DNA from 3 places in the Massilia sp. 01N417 genome. Region 1 is predicted to be linked to each of the others. Evidence: predicted binding sites of a transcription regulator. Region 1 holds the regulator's gene; each other region holds the start of a gene.
The links. Region 1 encodes LexA, which represses DNA repair genes until DNA is damaged. Its sites were predicted from a motif close to ACTGTATNNNNATACAGT; they were not measured.

Region 1 (5,500 bases):
ACCTGGTTGCCAGCGAATCGGTGGCGCTCGAGGGCCTCGGCTTCCGCTTCGTGCGCGACATCGCGCCGGGCGAGGCGGTCTTCATCGACGACGCCAGCCAGCTGCATTCGCGCCAGTGCGCCGAGAACCCGTCGCTGAATCCCTGCGCCTTCGAATACGTCTACCTGGCCCGTCCTGACTCCGTCATCGACGGCGCCTCGGTCTACGCGACCCGCCTGCGCATGGGTGAATACCTGGCCGACAAGATCCGCCAGGAAATCCCGGTCGAGGACATCGACGTCGTGATGCCGATCCCCGATTCCTCGCGTCCGGCCGCGATCCAGCTGGCACTGAAGCTGGGCGTCGAGTACCGTGAAGGCTTCATCAAGAACCGCTACATCGGCCGTACCTTCATCATGCCGGGCCAGGGCATGCGCAAGAAGTCGGTGCGCCAGAAACTGAACGCGATCGCGTCCGAGTTCAAGGACAAGAACGTGCTGCTGGTCGACGACTCGATCGTGCGCGGCACCACCAGCCGCGAGATCGTGCAGATGGCGCGTGAAGCCGGCGCCCGCAAGGTCTTCTTCGCCTCGGCCGCGCCGCCGGTGCTGTACCCGAACGTGTACGGCATCGACATGCCGACCCGCGACGAACTGATCGCCCACGGCCGCACCGTGGAAGAGGTGTGCCGCGAGATCACCGCCGACCGCCTGGTCTACCAGGACATCGAGGCGCTGAAGAAATCGATCATGGACGTGAACCCGGCGCTGACCAGCGTCGAGGCCTCCTGCTTCGACGGCGTCTACATCACCGGCGACATCTCGCCGGAGTACCTGGACCGGCTGGAAAGCCATCGCCACAAGAGCTCGGGCAAGTCGTCCGAGGACCTGGTGCGGACCCAGCTGAATCTGAACCCGCCCGTCGCCGCGGAGTAACAATGTGGACGTGGGCACTCCGTGCCCACGTTCACCATTCGGACACCAATCGATATAGCCCGATCATGAGCGACACGAACAACTACGGCTTCACCACCACCATCCTCCACAACGACCGCCGCAAGACCATCGAGCAGGGCTCGCTGCACAAGCCCATCCACACCTCGGTGGCCTTCGGCTACGGCGATGCGCGCCAGCTGGCCTCGGTCTTCCAGGGCAAGGAACCGGGCTTCCGCTACGGCCGCCAGGGCAACCCGACGGTGTCGGCGCTGGAAGACAAGATCAGCAAGATGGAAGACGGCGTCGCCACCCTGTGCTTCGCCACCGGCATGGCCGCGATCGGCGCGCTGGCCCAGGCGCTGCTGAAGGAAGGCGACCACGTGGTCTCGTCCAGCTTCCTGTTCGGGAATACCAACAGCCTGTGGAACACGGTGGCGGGGCAGGGCACCGAAGTCTCCTTCGTCGATGCCACCGACGTCGCCAACGTCGAGGCGGCGCTGCAGCCCAACACCCGCATGGTGTTCGTCGAGACCATCGCCAATCCGCGCACCCAGATCGCGGATCTGGCGCGCATCGGCGAGCTGTGCCGCGAGCGCGGCATCCTCTACGTGGTCGACAACACCATGACCACGCCCTGGCTGTTCCGCCCGAAGGCGGTGGGCGCCGGCCTGGTGGTCAATTCGCTGACCAAGTCGATCGGCGGCCACGGCATGGCGCTGGGCGGCGCCCTGACGGACACCGGCCTGTACGACTGGAGCGCCTATCCGAACATCGCGCCGAACTTCCGCAAGCAGCCGGCCAAGGCCCAGGGCATGGCCCAGCTGCGCGCCAAATCGCTGCGCGACTTCGGCGCCTCGCTGGCGCCGGAAGCGGCCCACCACATCGCCGTCGGCGCCGAGACCCTGGCGCTGCGCATGGACCGCACCTGCGCCAACGCGCTGGCGCTGGCCAGGATGCTGGAAGCGGATGAGCGCGTCGCCGCCGTCCACTACCCGGGCCTGGCTTCGCACCCCCAGCACGGCATCGCCACCGAGCTGTTCCGTGCCTACGGCTCGCTGTTCAGCTTCGAGCTGAAGGACGGCATCGACTGCTTCGACTACCTGAACCGCCTGCAGATAGCGATCCCGGCCAGCAACCTGGGCGACACCCGCACCCTGGTGATCCCGGTCGCGCACACGATCTTCTTCGAGATGGGGGCGGAGCGCCGCGCCAGCATGGGCATCGCCGAGTCGCTGATCCGGGTGTCGGTGGGCATCGAGGATACGGCCGACCTGCTGGCCGACTTCGGCAACGCGCTGGCCGGCTGAGCCCGGCATTTTATCCATAGCGAATTGTCATAATACAAAGGCAAGTCTATGATCGGCCTCACCAATCATTTGGAGAGAGACGATGAAACGACTTGCTTTTGCAGTGCTGATGCTGGCCGCCGGGATGGCCTGGGCCGACGATCTCGGCGATGCCGAAAAAGCCTTGCGCGCCAAGGAATACGACAAGGCCTTGCCGATCTACACGAAGCTGGCGAATGCCGGCAATGCCGAAGCGCAGTTCCGCCTGGGCGAGATGTACTGGTATGGCGACGGCACGGCGGTCGACATGGGCAAGTCGCAGGCCTGGCTGCAGAAGGCGGCCGCCTCCGGCCACGGCGGCGCGAAGGAGTCGCTGGCGGTGCTCAAGGAGCGCGAACAGCGTGCCGGCGACCTGGCTTACTGGACCGGCTACAAGGGCGATGACCTGGTGACCGGCAAATACGCCTGCCCGATGCCGAAGATCCCGCAGGTGTCGAAGACGAATGAGGAAATCAACCGGGTCAGCGCCGAGATCGCCCAATGGGAAACCTGCTACAACGACTTCGTGGCCGGCGTGAACCAGGCGCCGCCGGGCGTCAAGCGCATCCCGGCCGACATCCTCAAGCTGATGAGCCCGCACGAAGCCGAGCAGGCCGCCTCCCGCATCGATGACGTCACGGTGGCCGTGGTCACCCGCCGCCAGGCCGAGGCGCTGAACTTCACCTCGGAGCGCGACGCCTGGTACACGGCAACCCAGTCCTTCGTGGCGGAATCGAATGCCAAGAGCGAGGCGAACAAGCGCCAGCTCGACGTCGAGAACCGGCGCGCGGCCGACGCCAGCAACGAATACAACCGCAGGGTCACGCAGGGCGCCACCTTTGCCAAGCCTGCTTCGACCGGCAAATAGGCGGGGGCAACAAGCAAGGCTTGTTGAGCTGGCAGGGCTGTGGGGGTATGATAAATTTCTTTTTCACAGCCTTGCTTCACAGCTCTTTTCCATGAAGACACTCCTGTTATGCGTCGCACTGCTGGCGGCCGGTACCGTCCGTGCCGACGAGCTGGCCGATGCGGACGCCCTGTTCGCCAAGAAGGCCTATCCAGAAGCCCTGCAGAAGTACACCAAACTGGCGAATGCCGGCAACGTCACGGCCCAGCAGCATCTCGGCGAAATGTATTTTTACGGCGAAGCCGGCGCCGTCGACATGGACAAGGCCGCCGGCTGGTTCCGCAAGGCGGCCGCCAAGGGCAATGCCGTCGCCATCGCCTCGCTCGAGATGATGAAGCAGCGCGAGGTCCGCCGCGCCGACATCGACTACTGGATGACGAAATACGACGGCTCCGACGTCCGCACCGACGAGTACCGCTGCCCGGCGCCGCGCTTCCCGGCGGTCTCGCGCCAGACCGAGGAGATCGACCGCTACAGCGCGAAGATGAAGGCCTGGCAGGATTGCTACAACCGCTACGCCGAACACCTGAATGCCGTCACCCCGCTGAACAAGCGGATTCCCGAGGACGTCCGTAAATTGATGACCAAGGCCGAATACGAGACGGCAAGCAAGCACCTCGACGCGGTGCAGGAAGGGCTGTCGGAGGACGCCAGGATCAGCGCCAGGATGGTCGTGGCCGACTTCACGGTGTGGCGCGACGCCACCGACGCCTATGTCAGCCAGCACAACGAAATCGTCAAGAGCGGGCCGACGCCCGAGCGCGAGAAGGACCTGGAAGCGCGCAAGAACAACTATAACGGCGCAGGCACGAAGTAAGCCGTCCGCCGAATGAAGAACGCCCCGCCGGCGCAAGCCGGGCGGGGCGTTTTATTTTGCCAAGTGGCAAAACTTAGTGCAGGATCAGTGCCACGATCGCAGCAGGCCGACGGCCAGGCCTTCGAGCGCGAACTCGTCGGTGTGCGGATCGACCGTGATGACGGAGAAGTCCGGGTTTTCCGGCAGCAGTTCGATGGTGCCGCCGCTCTTGCGGTAGCGCTTGACGGTGACTTCATCGCCGATGCGGGCGACCACGATCTGGCCGTTCTTGGCCGAATCCACTTTCTTGACGGCCAGGAAGTCGCCATCGCAGATGCCGGCGTCGCGCATCGACCAGCCCTTGACCTTCAGCAGGAAGTCGGGCTTGCTCGAAAACATGGCCGGGTCGACCGAGTAGGTGGCCTCGACGTGTTCCTGGGCCAGGATCGGCGAACCGGCGGCGACGCGGCCGACCAGCGGCAGCGACATCAGCAGGGCGGCCGGGACTGCCGGTACCGGCGCGGCATCGGCTGCGGCGCCGACCAGGCGGATGCCGCGCGAAGTGCCGGGAGAAATTTCGATCGCGCCCTTGCGCGCCAGGGCTTGCAGGTGTTCTTCGGCCGCATTGGCCGAGCGGAAACCCAGCTCCTGCGCGATTTCGGCGCGGGTCGGCGGGAAACCGGTGTTGTCGATCGCTTCCTTGATCAGGTTGAGGATCTGTTCTTGCCGTGCGGTGAGCTTGAGCATGTCAAAGATTAATTCGTAGGTGAGCGGTAGTGCGGGGCGAACCCGATACCCTGTATTTTTGTACAGTATTGCGCCGGACGCAAGGGGAATCCGTGCGATTTGCCGGTTTTTTTTGCCTGCCGGGCACAGCCGATACCCATGCGGCGAACCGGGCCGCCGAGCGGCCGTAAAACGGCGATTGAGCTCTTGACGTTTTTACGGTTATAATGTCGGGCTTTCCCTTCCCACACTCGTCTTGACGCCGAGGTGGGCATTTGTTTAAACGTCCTTAAGGAGTGTTGCATGCGTCATTATGAAATCGTGTTTATCGTCCACCCGGACCAGAGCGAGCAGGTTCCGGCGATGATCGAGCGCTACAAGACCACGGTCACCTCGCGCGGCGGTAACATCCACCGCGTCGAAGACTGGGGCCGCCGTCAAATGGCTTACCAGATCCAGAAGCTGCCGAAGGCACACTACATCTGCATGAACATCGAGTGCGACAACGAGACCCTGGTCGAGCTGGAAACCGCATTCAAATTCAATGATGCCGTGCTGCGTCACCTGACCGTCAAGATGAAGAAGGCCGAAACCGCGCCGTCGCCGATGATGAAATCGGTGCAGCGCGAAGACGCAGCCAAGAGCCATCGCGCCGAGCAGGCAGCTGCTCCGGCCGCAGCCGCTTAATTCTTAATCTTAAGAAAGAAGCGCGCAAGGGCAGTGAACGAGCTGTTGCTGGTCGCAAGCATCGCGGAACGCGATGCCCTGCGCTATACCCCGGCCGGCATCCCGATCGTCAGCGGCATCCTGCAACATGGATCGCAGCAGGTGG
Region 2 (5,500 bases), on a different contig from region 1:
AACGCCGCCATCACCTGGCCGGCCAGCTCGGCACGCAACTCCTCGACCGCTTCCAGCAACTGGGCTGGGCCAGGCGCGTGCCGGACTCGCGCGTGCTGGCTTTTACGCCGGACGGCGAAGCGGCCTTGCGCGCCTGGCTGGAATGAACGCTCGCCGGTTCAGGTAGCCGGCGCCGGCGTCTTGAACATTCCCGGGCGCAGGATGCGCGACAACAGCGGCCGCCTGGCTGGCGCCGGCATGCGGCTGTCGACCAGGTCTTCCCATTTCACCCGCAGCTGCTCGCAAGTGGCGCGCAGCACCGGCTCGGCATCCGGCAAGCGCGCCAGGGCGTCGAGGTGACGCTCGATCACGGCGGCCAGCTTGACGCAGGGGCCTTCGTCGTCGGGATTGCGCGGGTCGCCGGGCCGGCAGGCTGCGGCGCTGCGTATCGTGTACTGGGACATCAGGTGCAGCAAGGCCGCGATCAAGAGGGCGTGGCGGGTGCTGGGGGTGCCGGATGCGGGGGTGTCGTCCAGGAAATCGTCGTCCATTGGGCCTCCTTGGCTTTATGAGAATGATTCTCATTTAGATTATGGAGGTAGTTTGACGGCCGTGCAAGCGGAACATGCAGCCGGTGTCGTCAAAGCCGCGTCTCCCGCGCAGCCCGCAAGAACTCATCCAGCACCGGCGTGCAATCCAGCAGCTCCGTCCCCTTCGCCCGGTGGAATTCCGGATGCCACTGCAGCCCCATCACGAAGGGTGCGCGCTGGTAGCGGATCGCTTCGACGATGCCGTCCGGGTCCGACATCGCCTCGACGTGGATGTCGCGGCCCAGGTCCTTGACGGCCTGGTGGTGGATGGAGTTCACGATCGGGCGCTTCTGGTCGGGGAACATCTTGCCGAGCGAAGAGCCGTGCGGGAAGACGATGGCGTGGCGGTGGGCGTCGTAGTCTTCGTGCACGTGCGCCAGGGCGTCGGGGACGTTGGTGGCGACGTCCTGGTAGAGGGTGCCGCCGAAGGCGACGTTGATCAGCTGGCAACCGCGGCAGATGCCCAGCACCGGCTTGCCGGCGTCGACGAACTCGTGCAGCAGTTCCAGTTCGTACACGTCGCGCGCGCGGTCGCCGTTCCATTCGGGCCTGGTGGGCGACTCGGCATAGGTCATCGGCGAGACGTCCGCCCCGCCCTGCAGCACCAGCCCGTCCAGGTGGCGCGCGTAATGGCGCATGGTGATGTTGCTGGGATGGAGCAAACCGCCGGTGTTCACCGTCGGCACCATGAAGACCAGCACGTCGCGCGACATCACCCATTGCGCGATCGATTCTTCAAGGTATTGCAGGTTCTTGCTGCGCAGACCGACGGCGCCCGGTTCCGGATGGAAGATGCGGGCGGATACGCCGATGCGCAGGGTGCGGTGCATGAAGTCGCGGCTGAAGCGGTCGCTGAGGGCACGCCAGCGCGAGCGCAGCACGCGGCCGGCCAGGTTCAGGGGCGTATCGCCCTGCCGCAGGTAGCGCGACGCATTTCCCGACGCGCGCCGGTCAGGCACGCGCGGCGGCCCCGCAGTTTCACGGTTTTCATTGTCCTCTACCATGAAACTACTATAGCCCTGCCATGGGCGCGCACGATTCCCATTTACAGAATCTCACATCCAGCACTTGCAAACTTCGGCCCGACAGGCAAAAATACTGTGTTTCCATACAGTGTTGCATTAGCCACTCTTCCCAAAAAGCGCGTAAGCACCGACACTGGCGCCTTTTGCCGCGTCGTTTGGCGTTCTCATTTCCGCCCGACAAGATAGAATGCGCAGGCATTCGACATACAACTATCCAGCATGGCCACCAAGAAAACTGCAACCGACTACAGCGAATCATCCATCCGGGTCCTGAAGGGACTGGAGCCCGTCAAGCAGCGTCCGGGCATGTACACGCGCACCGAGAACCCGCTGCACATCATCCAGGAAGTGATCGACAACGCCTCGGACGAGGCGCTCGGTGGTCACTGCAAGAACATCGCCGTGACGGTGAACACGGACGGCTCGATCACGGTCGAGGACGACGGCCGCGGCATCCCGGTCGGCATCCACCCCGAGGAAGGCGTCTCCACCGTCGAGATCGTGTTTACGCGCCTGCACGCGGGCGGCAAGTTCGACAAGGGTTCGGGCGGCGCCTACGCCTTCTCGGGCGGCCTGCACGGCGTCGGCGTGTCGGTGACCAATGCGCTGTCGAAGCGCCTCGAGATCACCGTCTGGCGCAAGGACGAGCAAGGCAACGGCGTGCACCAGCTGGCCTTCGAACACGGCGACGTGGTCGAGCCGCTGAGCTCCAACCCGCCCGAGCGCGGCGGCAAGAAGAACGGCACCCGCGTCACTGCCTGGCCGGACGGCAAATACTTCGACTCTCCGAACATCCCGATGGCCGAGCTGCAGCGCCTGCTGCGTTCGAAGGCCGTGCTGCTGCCGGGCGTCACCGTCACCCTCACCAACGAAAAGACCGGCGATACGCAAACCTGGCGCTATGACGAAGGCCTGCGCGGCTACCTGACCGAAGCGCTGGCCCAGACCGTGGGCCAGGGCCAGACCGTGATCCCGCTGTTCGAAGGCGCGCAATACGCGGCAGCCGGCGATGAAGGTTTCGCGGAAGGCGAAGGCGCGGCCTGGGTCGTGGCCTGGACCGAGGAAGGCGCCGTGGTGCGCGAATCCTATGTCAACCTGATCCCGACGGTCAGCGGCGGCACCCACGAATCCGGCCTGCGCGACGGCCTGTTCGGCGCCGTGAAGAGCTTCGTCGAGATGCACTCGCTGCTGCCGAAGGGCGTCAAGCTGCTGCCGGAAGACGTGTTCGCGCGCGTCTCGTTCGTGCTGTCGGCGAAGGTGCTGGATCCGCAGTTCCAGGGCCAGACCAAGGAGCGCCTGAACTCGCGCGACGCCGTGAAACTGGTGTCGACCTTCACCCGCCCGCCGCTCGAACTGTGGCTGAACCAGCACGTCGACTACGGCAAGAAGCTGGCCGAACTGGTCATCAAGCAGGCGCAATCCCGCCTGCGTTCGCTGCAGAAGGTCGAGAAGAAGAAGTCCTCGGGCGTGGCGGTCCTGCCGGGCAAGCTGACCGATTGCGAATCGACCGACATCACCCGCAACGAACTGTTCCTGGTCGAGGGCGACTCGGCGGGCGGCTCGGCCAAGATGGGCCGCGACAAGGAATTCCAGGCCATCCTGCCGCTGCGCGGCAAGGTGCTGAACACCTGGGAGACCGACCGCGACCGCCTGTTCGCCAACAACGAAATCCACGACATCGCGGTGGCGATCGGCGTCGACCCGCACAGCGCGGACGACAATCCCGACCTGTCCGGCCTGCGCTACGGGAAGATCTGCATCCTCTCCGATGCGGACGTCGACGGTTCGCACATCCAGGTGCTGCTGCTGACCTTGTTCTTCAAGCACTTCCCGGCCCTGTTCAAGAACGGCCACGTGTGTGTCGCGCGGCCGCCGCTGTACCGTGTCGACGTGCCGGCGCGCGGCAAAAAGCCGATCCAGAAGCTGTACGCGCTGGACGACGGCGAACTGCTGGCGATCGAGGACAAGCTCAAGAAGGAAGGCCTGAAGGAAGGCGTGTGGAGCATCTCCCGCTTCAAGGGCCTGGGCGAGATGAACGCCGAACAGCTGTGGGAAACCACGATGAACCCGGATACCCGCCGCCTGCTGCCGGTGGCCTTCGGCGACTACAACCTGGCCGAATCGTCGGCGCGCTTCAATATGCTGATGGGTAAAGGCGAAGCCGCCGCCCGCCGCGCATGGCTGGAAGAGCACGGGAATGAAACCGAGGCGGATATCTGATGCGCACGTAAGGCGTGGGCACGGCGTGCCCACCCTACGTAGGGTGGGCGGCCTCCGCCCACGCATGAACGCCGAACGAAACGAACAAACAAAATGACCCAAGCAAGCCTTTTTGAACAAGTGAACCCACCCGACGGTGGCGGCGGCGACGACGCCGAAACGCTCACCCTTTCCACTTTCGCCGAGCGCGCCTACCTGGACTACGCGGTCTCGGTCGTCAAGGGCCGCGCGCTGCCGGACGTGTCCGACGGCCAGAAGCCGGTCCAGCGCCGCATCCTCTACTCGATGAACGAGCTGGGTCTGGGCCCGACGGCGAAGCCGCGCAAATCGGCGACCGTGGTCGGCGACGTGCTCGGTAAGCTCCACCCGCACGGCGACCAGTCCGTGTACGACGCGCTGGTGCGCATGGCCCAGGACTTCTCGCTGCGCTATCCGCTGATCGACGGCCAGGGCAACTTCGGCTCGCGCGACGGCGACGGCGCGGCGGCAATGCGCTACACCGAAGCGCGCCTGACGCCGGTATCGCGCCTGCTGCTCGACGAGATCGACATGGGCACGGTCGACTTCCAGCCGAACTACGACGGCTCCAGCGAAGAGCCGCGCACCCTGCCGGCCCGCCTGCCGATGCTGCTGCTGAACGGCGCCTCCGGTATCGCGGTCGGCATGGCCACCGAGATCCCTTCGCACAACCTGCGCGAAGTGGCGGCGGCGGCGGTGGCGATGATCCGCAACCCGAAGATCACGCATGCCGAGCTGATGACGCTGGTACAGGGCCCCGACTACCCGGGCGGCGCCCAGATCATCACCCCGGCCTCGAACATCGCCGACATCTACACCAACGGCCGCGGCTCGCTGAAGGTACGCGCACGCTGGAAGATCGAGGAACTGGCGCGCGGCCAGTGGCAGGCGGTCGTCACCGAACTGCCGCCGGGCGTGTCTTCGCAGCGCGTGCTGGAAGAGATCGAAGAACTGACGAACCCGAAGATCAAGGTCGGCAAGAAGACCCTGCTGCCCGAGCAGCTGGCGCTGAAGCAGACCATCCTCGGCGCGCTGGATGCCGTGCGCGACGAATCGGGCCGCGAGGCCCCGGTGCGCCTGGTGTTCGAGCCGAAGTCGAAGAACCAGGACCAGGCCGAGTTCATGCTGATGCTGCTGGCGCATACCTCGCTGGAGACCTCGGCCCCGATCAACCTGGTGATGATCGGCGGCGACGGTCGTCCGCGCCAGAAAGGCCTGACCGAGATCCTGCAGGAGTGGATCGACTACCGCTTCGTGACGGTGCGCCGCCGGACCGAGTTCAAGCTCGGCAAGGTCAACGACCGCATCCACATCCTGGAAGGCCGCGAGACCGTCCTGCTGAACATCGACGAAGTCATCGCCATCATCCGCAACTCGGACGAGCCGAAGGCCGCGCTGATCGAGCGCTTCCGCCTGTCGGAGCGCCAGGCCGAGGACATCCTCGAGATCCGCCTGCGCCAGCTGGCGCGCCTGGAAGCGATCAAGATCCAGCAGGAGCTGGCCGAGCTGCGTGGCGAGAAGGAAAAGCTGGAAGACATCCTGAATAATCCGTCTTCCATGAAGCGCCTGATCATCCGCGAGATCGAAGCCGACTCGAAACAGTACGGCGACGACCGCCGCACCCTGATCGAGGAAGCGCAGAAGGCGGTGGCCGAACAGAAGATCGTC
Region 3 (5,500 bases), on a different contig from region 1:
CAGCGGCGAGCCGTAGAAGGGCCGGTGTTCGCGCATCAGCAGCGCGATCGGCTTGGCCAGCAGCCAGGTCGGACGCGGCAGGCTCATCACGTCGGGCGGCATCTGCGCATTGCGCGCGCGGTCAGTGACCTTCTGCTGTACCGGCACCCAGACATTCGCCTGCTCCGGACGGTAATCGGCCATCGGCAGCGCCTGCAGCACATTGTCCGCGCCAAGGCGCGCCACCAGCAGTTCCAGCATGCGCATGCGGTCTTCCTCGCTGCCGCCCGGTTCCGGGAACAGGGAGTCGCTCAAGGGCGCCATCGGCTGCAGCTGCTTCGCTTCCAGGCCGAGGCCGATCACCGGCGCCTCCAGCACCAGCTTGGCCAGGCGTTCCTTCAGCAGGCGCACCAAGTGCTCGTCGCGCCAGGCCGGTTCGGCCAGCGCCACCTCGACGCAGGTCGGCGGCCGCGCTTCCCTGCCCCGCTCGTGTTCGAGCCTGAGCACGATGCGCTCGACCGCCAGCTGGCGCGCGCACAGCCAGCCGGTCAGCTGCAACAGCAGGCGGCGGGCGCCCGCCAGCAGCAGTTCGGCATCGTCGATGCGGTCGAACAGTTCGATGCGTGCGGCAAAGGTTTCGGGGGCGGCGATCCACTCGTGCAGTTCCGGACTCAGGCCGTAGGCGGCGTCCAGCAGGTCGAGCAGCGGGCGTCCGCAGCGCCGCTGCAGGCCGGGACGCGGCAGGCGCCGCAACTCGCCCAGGCTGGCGCAGCCGATGCCTTCGAACCAGGCCGCGAAAGGCCGCGCCGGCGGCGCCAGCAGCAGATCCAGCAGGTCGAGGCGGCGCACCAGGGTCGGCATCTTGAGCGTGCGGCGGCTGCTCCCGTGCGCGCCGCCGGCATGCCCGCCGGCCCGCGCCAGCAGCCAGGCGCCGCGCGCGGTCGGGGCGCAGGCGAGCGAGGCCGTGAAGCCCAGCGCACGCACGTCCGCGCGCACGCGCCGGCACAGTGCGCGCACGCCGCCGAACAGGCGCAGGCTGGCGCCGACGTCCATCAGCAAGGTCCCCTCCTCGGCCTCGGCCACCTGCGGGGTGTACTGCAGCATCGCCAGCGCCACCGCATACAGGGCCTCGGCTTCGCGCGGCGGCGAACGTTCGTGGACCCTGGCCTCGGGCATCAGCATCAGCACGCCGCCGCGGCGCATGCCGGGCTGTACGCCGGCGGCGCGCGCCATGCCGGACATCGCCAGTACGCGCTCCTGCTCGAGCACGACGCTGCCGGCGTCAGTGCACCAGCTGGGACTGAAGACCTCGAGCGGTAGCCGGGGCAGTGACAGGCCGATCCACAGGCGCATGACGTTGCGGTTGAGTTTGTACCAGGTGGGAGGAAAGCGGCAGGAACAGCGGCGCATCGCGCTGCGGCCCCCGGCGCTTGACGAAGTCGATCTCGAGGCCGCCGGCCTGGGGCCGCAGCGCCAGGCGCAGCGGCGCGGGCGAGGCATCCTGCCGGGAAGCCAGCGGGCGCATCATGAAGAACAGGGTCTCGCCGCCCTGCGCCGCCAGGTGCAGGCGGCGCAGGCTGTCGCCGCGCACCTGGCTCTGCCGATCGAAGCCCGGCCAGAACAGCAGCGCACCGCAACTGCCGCTGCGCAGCACCTGTTCGGCCGCCCACAGCGCATCGGCCATGCGGCTGGTGCGCAACCAGATCAGCTGCGAAGGCGGCACGCCCAGCGCGGCCAGGGCCAGCGCCTGCGGCGGATGGGGCGGCTGCAGCAGCACGATGCGGCGCGCCGCCACCTCCGCCAGGGCCGGACGCAGCAGGCGCATCTCGCCGATGCCGGGTTGCTGCAGCAGCAGGTCGACCAGGGCGCCGGCCGGCCAGCCGCCGCCCGGCAGCTGCGCCGACAGGGCCGCGTGGCCGGTGTCCACGCAGCGGGTCGATGAACGCGCCAGCTGCGAGGCGCGCCAGAGCGACGGATGCAAGGATTCCGGCGCTGCTGAGGTGGAATCTGAGCAGTTGATCATAGGGTGATGCGAAGAAATACTGTATGTTTATACAGTACTAGTCTCTTCAGGTTTTGGCAAGGTTTATCTTTTGGAACGCGCGTCTGAATTCGAAGTATTTCAAGCACATTGGTTAATAGACATAATCAACCTTTGTCAGTAAACTGAAAAATAGGGTTACATACGCAACGCCTGGGCAAGGCGCCCGGTATGCCAGCCGAGTTTCCACACTAACCCAAGCAAGCCGCGCGAATCGCTCCTACGCCGCCGCCATATTGAGCCATGCCGATGATCGACCCTCCTGACCAAGCGCATTTGCGCGGTGGTGGCGCTATGGGCGCACTGATCCGTTGCCACGACTGGTCGACGACGCCGCTCGGCACACTGGAATCATGGCCTCTGTCCTTGAAGACGGCCGTGAGCCTGATCCTGCGCGCGCAGCAGCCCATGTTCATCAGCTGGGGTCCGAGCTACATCTCTCTCTATAACGACGGCTATATCCCGATCCTCGGCGACAAACATCCCGATGCGCTCGGCCATCCGATGGCCGACGTCTGGAGCGAGATCTGGGACGAACTACGGCCGTTGAACGAGATTGTCATGCGCGGCGAGTCGCTGTCATTCGAGAACAAGCCGTTCCAGCTGGCCGCCCGCGAGACGCAAGGTCCGCACTATTTCAGCTTCACCTACACGCCCTTGCTGGACGACGACGGGCAGGTCGCGGGCATCTTCTGCGTAGCGATCGAAACCACCTCGACGGTGAAACTCGCGGACAACGCACGCGCCGCGAGCGCGGCGCAACAGGCCCTGGCCGAGAGCGAAGAACGCCTGCGTCTGGCCACGGACGCTTCCGAGATCGCGTTCTGGGATGTGAACGTGCCCGAGGGCAGCATGATCTGGCAACCGCGGCTGCGCAGCATGTTCGGCATCACGACCGATGAGCCGCTTTCGCTCGACGACTTCTACGCGGGACTGCATCCGGACGACCGGGCGGAAGTGGCCCGCGCATTCGCAGCGGCATGCGATCCGCAGCAGCGCGCGCTTTACAACGTCGAGTATCGTGCGGTGGGCCGTGACGACGGCCAGGTGCGCTGGATCGCGGCCAAGGGACGCGGACTCTTCGACGACACCGGCCGCTGTGCGCGCGCGAACGGCACGGCCATGGACATCACCAGCCGCAAGACCACCGAGCTGGCGCTGGAGATCGCCCTGGAAGCCAGCCACACCGGCACCTTCCATTGGAACATTCAGGACAACCGGCTCACCTGGGACGACGCGCTCGACCGCCTGTTCGGCCTGCGCCCCGGGGAGGCCGTGCGTAGCCTCGACCAGTTCATCGCGCTGGTTCATCCGGACGACCGCGCCGAGGTGATCCGCCGCTGCGAGCGCTGCCGCGATCGCGGTGACGATTTCGAGATGGAGTTCCGGGTCGTGTACCCGGACGGTTCGATGCACTGGCTGTACGATCGTGGCCGGACTTTTCTCGACGCGACGGGCCGCGCGAAGACGATGACCGGTGCTTGTGTCGACATTACCGAGTACGTACGCGCGCGCGAGGCGCTCAAGCTTGCCGATCGCCAGAAGGACGACTTCCTGGCCACGCTCGCGCACGAGTTGCGCAACCCCCTCGCACCCTTGCGCACCGGGCTGCACCTGCTGCAAAACACCAAAGGCGGCCCGTCGAGCCATACGGAGCAGGTGCTGGGCATCATGCAACGCCAACTCGATCACATGGTGCACTTGATCGACGACCTGCTCGACGTCGCCCGCATCCGGCAGGGCAAGGTCCTGCTGCGGCAGGAACCGCTTTCGCTGCATTCCGTGCTCGAACAAGCGCTGGAGAGCGTGCAACCGCTGCTCCAGGCCCAGGACCATGAGGTGGTTTGGGACGGTGTCAATCCGGCGCTGCGGGTCTCGGGTGACCCGACCCGGCTGGTGCAGGTGATGGGCAACCTGCTTAACAACGCGGCGAAGTACACGCCACGCGGAGGCCGCGTGACGCTACGCGGTAGCGAGGCCACTCAGCCGGACATGCTGCTCATCGAGGTGTCCGACACGGGTATCGGCATCCCGCCGGACATGCTGGAACACGTGTTCGACCGGTTCGCGCAGGTGCACCAGGCCCATGCGCAGGGCGGACTGGGCATCGGCCTGAGCGTCGTCAAGAGCTTGGTCGAGATGCACGGCGGCCGCATCGTCGCCGAGAGCGCCGGCGCGGGCGCCGGCAGCCTGTTCCGCATTTGGTTGCCGCGTGCGGACACGCTGGAGACGGTCGAGGTCGCGGCGTCTTCGGATCCGGGCGCCATCGAGCGGCACAGGGTGCTGATCGTCGACGATAACCGCGACGCCGCCGAGACCATGGCCATGGTCTTGGACATGGGCGGCCACGAGGTACTCCTCGCGTATGACGGACAGACAGCGATAGAGATGGTGAAGCGGCATGACCCTGCGGTGGTGTTCCTCGACATCGGGATGCCGGGCATGAATGGCTACGAGACCGCGGCTGTGTTGCGGGCCTTGCCGGGCGCACAGGCCCGCCTGCTGGTGGCGCTCACCGGCTGGGGCAGCGCGGCCGATCAGGCGCGCAGCCTCGAGGCGGGTTTCGACCACCACCTTACCAAGCCGGTCGACATCGGCAAAGTCCAGCACGTGCTGTCGGCGCGGTTCAGCCACGCAGTTCACGCGTCGGCGCCGTGAGCGAACTGGCCCGGTCGCCCTGCTCCCGGCCGGAAGCAGAACGAGCTTGCTTTTGAGCCGGACTCTCTGGCCTTGCGCAAAAATCCTGAACTGACTGGCTGCGGATAGGTGTAACATAGCTTTTTGGCAACCCCGCCATTTCGGAGGCAGTCGCTATGCGCTCACCCCTCGCCCGTCGCTCCGCTCGCACCAGCGCCATCGTGCGGCGCTGCTCCACCGTGGCTCTCGCGCTGTCCGTGATCGCAGCCTGTTCGACGCTGCAGTGGCGGCCCGACAGCATGGCCACTGCGCCGGTCATCGACGGTTTCGGCGTGGACGGCATGCAGCCCTCCAAGGCCAACGAAGCCGCGCGCCGCCTGTTCACGCAGGGCATGGCCCAGGTCTACGCCTTCAACGAGGCCGAAGCCATCCGCTCCTTCAAGGCCGCGCTGGCGCAAGACCCCGATTGCGCGCTGTGCGCCTGGGGCGTGGCTTATCAGATGGGACCGAACATCAACGATACCGACCGCCACGATCTGCGCGAGGCGCTGCGTTATGTGGACTACGCCGTCAAGCACAGCGCCGGCAGCTCGGAACACGACCGGGCGCTGATCGATGCGCTCGCCGTGCGGTATGGGATGAACTCGGGCACGGACCGCGGCGCCCGCGCCGAAGCCGCGATCCAGGCGGACATCTGCGGGGCGGCCGGGTCGAAACGCGCCGATCCACTCGACATCGTCTATGCCGAGCGCATGCGCCAGCTGGTTGCGCGCTTTCCCGGCGACCCGGATATCCTGTCCATCTACGCCGAAGCCGAGCTGGTGGCCACGCGCGACGACTGGT

Region 2: AC1DOQ_RS15765 (DNA topoisomerase IV subunit B) is a predicted target of LexA. The motif match lies at 1,667-1,684, and genes of this name have one in related genera.
Region 3: imuA (translesion DNA synthesis-associated protein ImuA) is a predicted target of LexA. The motif match lies at 2,021-2,038, and genes of this name have one in related genera.

Annotation. Positions count from the first base shown of each region.
Region 1 covers NZ_JBFTRS010000019.1:12,422-17,921, forward strand. The annotation lists gene purF (amidophosphoribosyltransferase) at 1-914, shown strand, start outside; gene AC1DOQ_RS19280 (cystathionine gamma-synthase family protein) at 980-2,221, shown strand; gene AC1DOQ_RS19285 (tetratricopeptide repeat protein) at 2,304-3,107, shown strand; gene AC1DOQ_RS19290 (tetratricopeptide repeat protein) at 3,199-3,963, shown strand; gene lexA (transcriptional repressor LexA) at 4,048-4,689, opposite strand; gene rpsF (30S ribosomal protein S6) at 4,972-5,355, shown strand; gene priB (primosomal replication protein N) at 5,389-5,500, shown strand, end outside.
Region 2 covers NZ_JBFTRS010000014.1:27,960-33,459, forward strand. The annotation lists gene AC1DOQ_RS15750 (ArsR/SmtB family transcription factor) at 1-146, shown strand, start outside; gene AC1DOQ_RS15755 (hypothetical protein) at 159-530, opposite strand; gene AC1DOQ_RS15760 (gamma-glutamyl-gamma-aminobutyrate hydrolase family protein) at 620-1,573, opposite strand; gene AC1DOQ_RS15765 (DNA topoisomerase IV subunit B) at 1,814-3,814, shown strand; gene parC (DNA topoisomerase IV subunit A) at 3,908-5,500, shown strand, end outside.
Region 3 covers NZ_JBFTRS010000006.1:160,503-166,002, reverse strand. The annotation lists gene AC1DOQ_RS09035 (Y-family DNA polymerase) at 1-1,332, opposite strand, end outside; gene imuA (translesion DNA synthesis-associated protein ImuA) at 1,262-2,002, opposite strand; gene AC1DOQ_RS09025 (hybrid sensor histidine kinase/response regulator) at 2,315-4,678, shown strand; gene AC1DOQ_RS09020 (YfgM family protein) at 4,834-5,500, shown strand, end outside.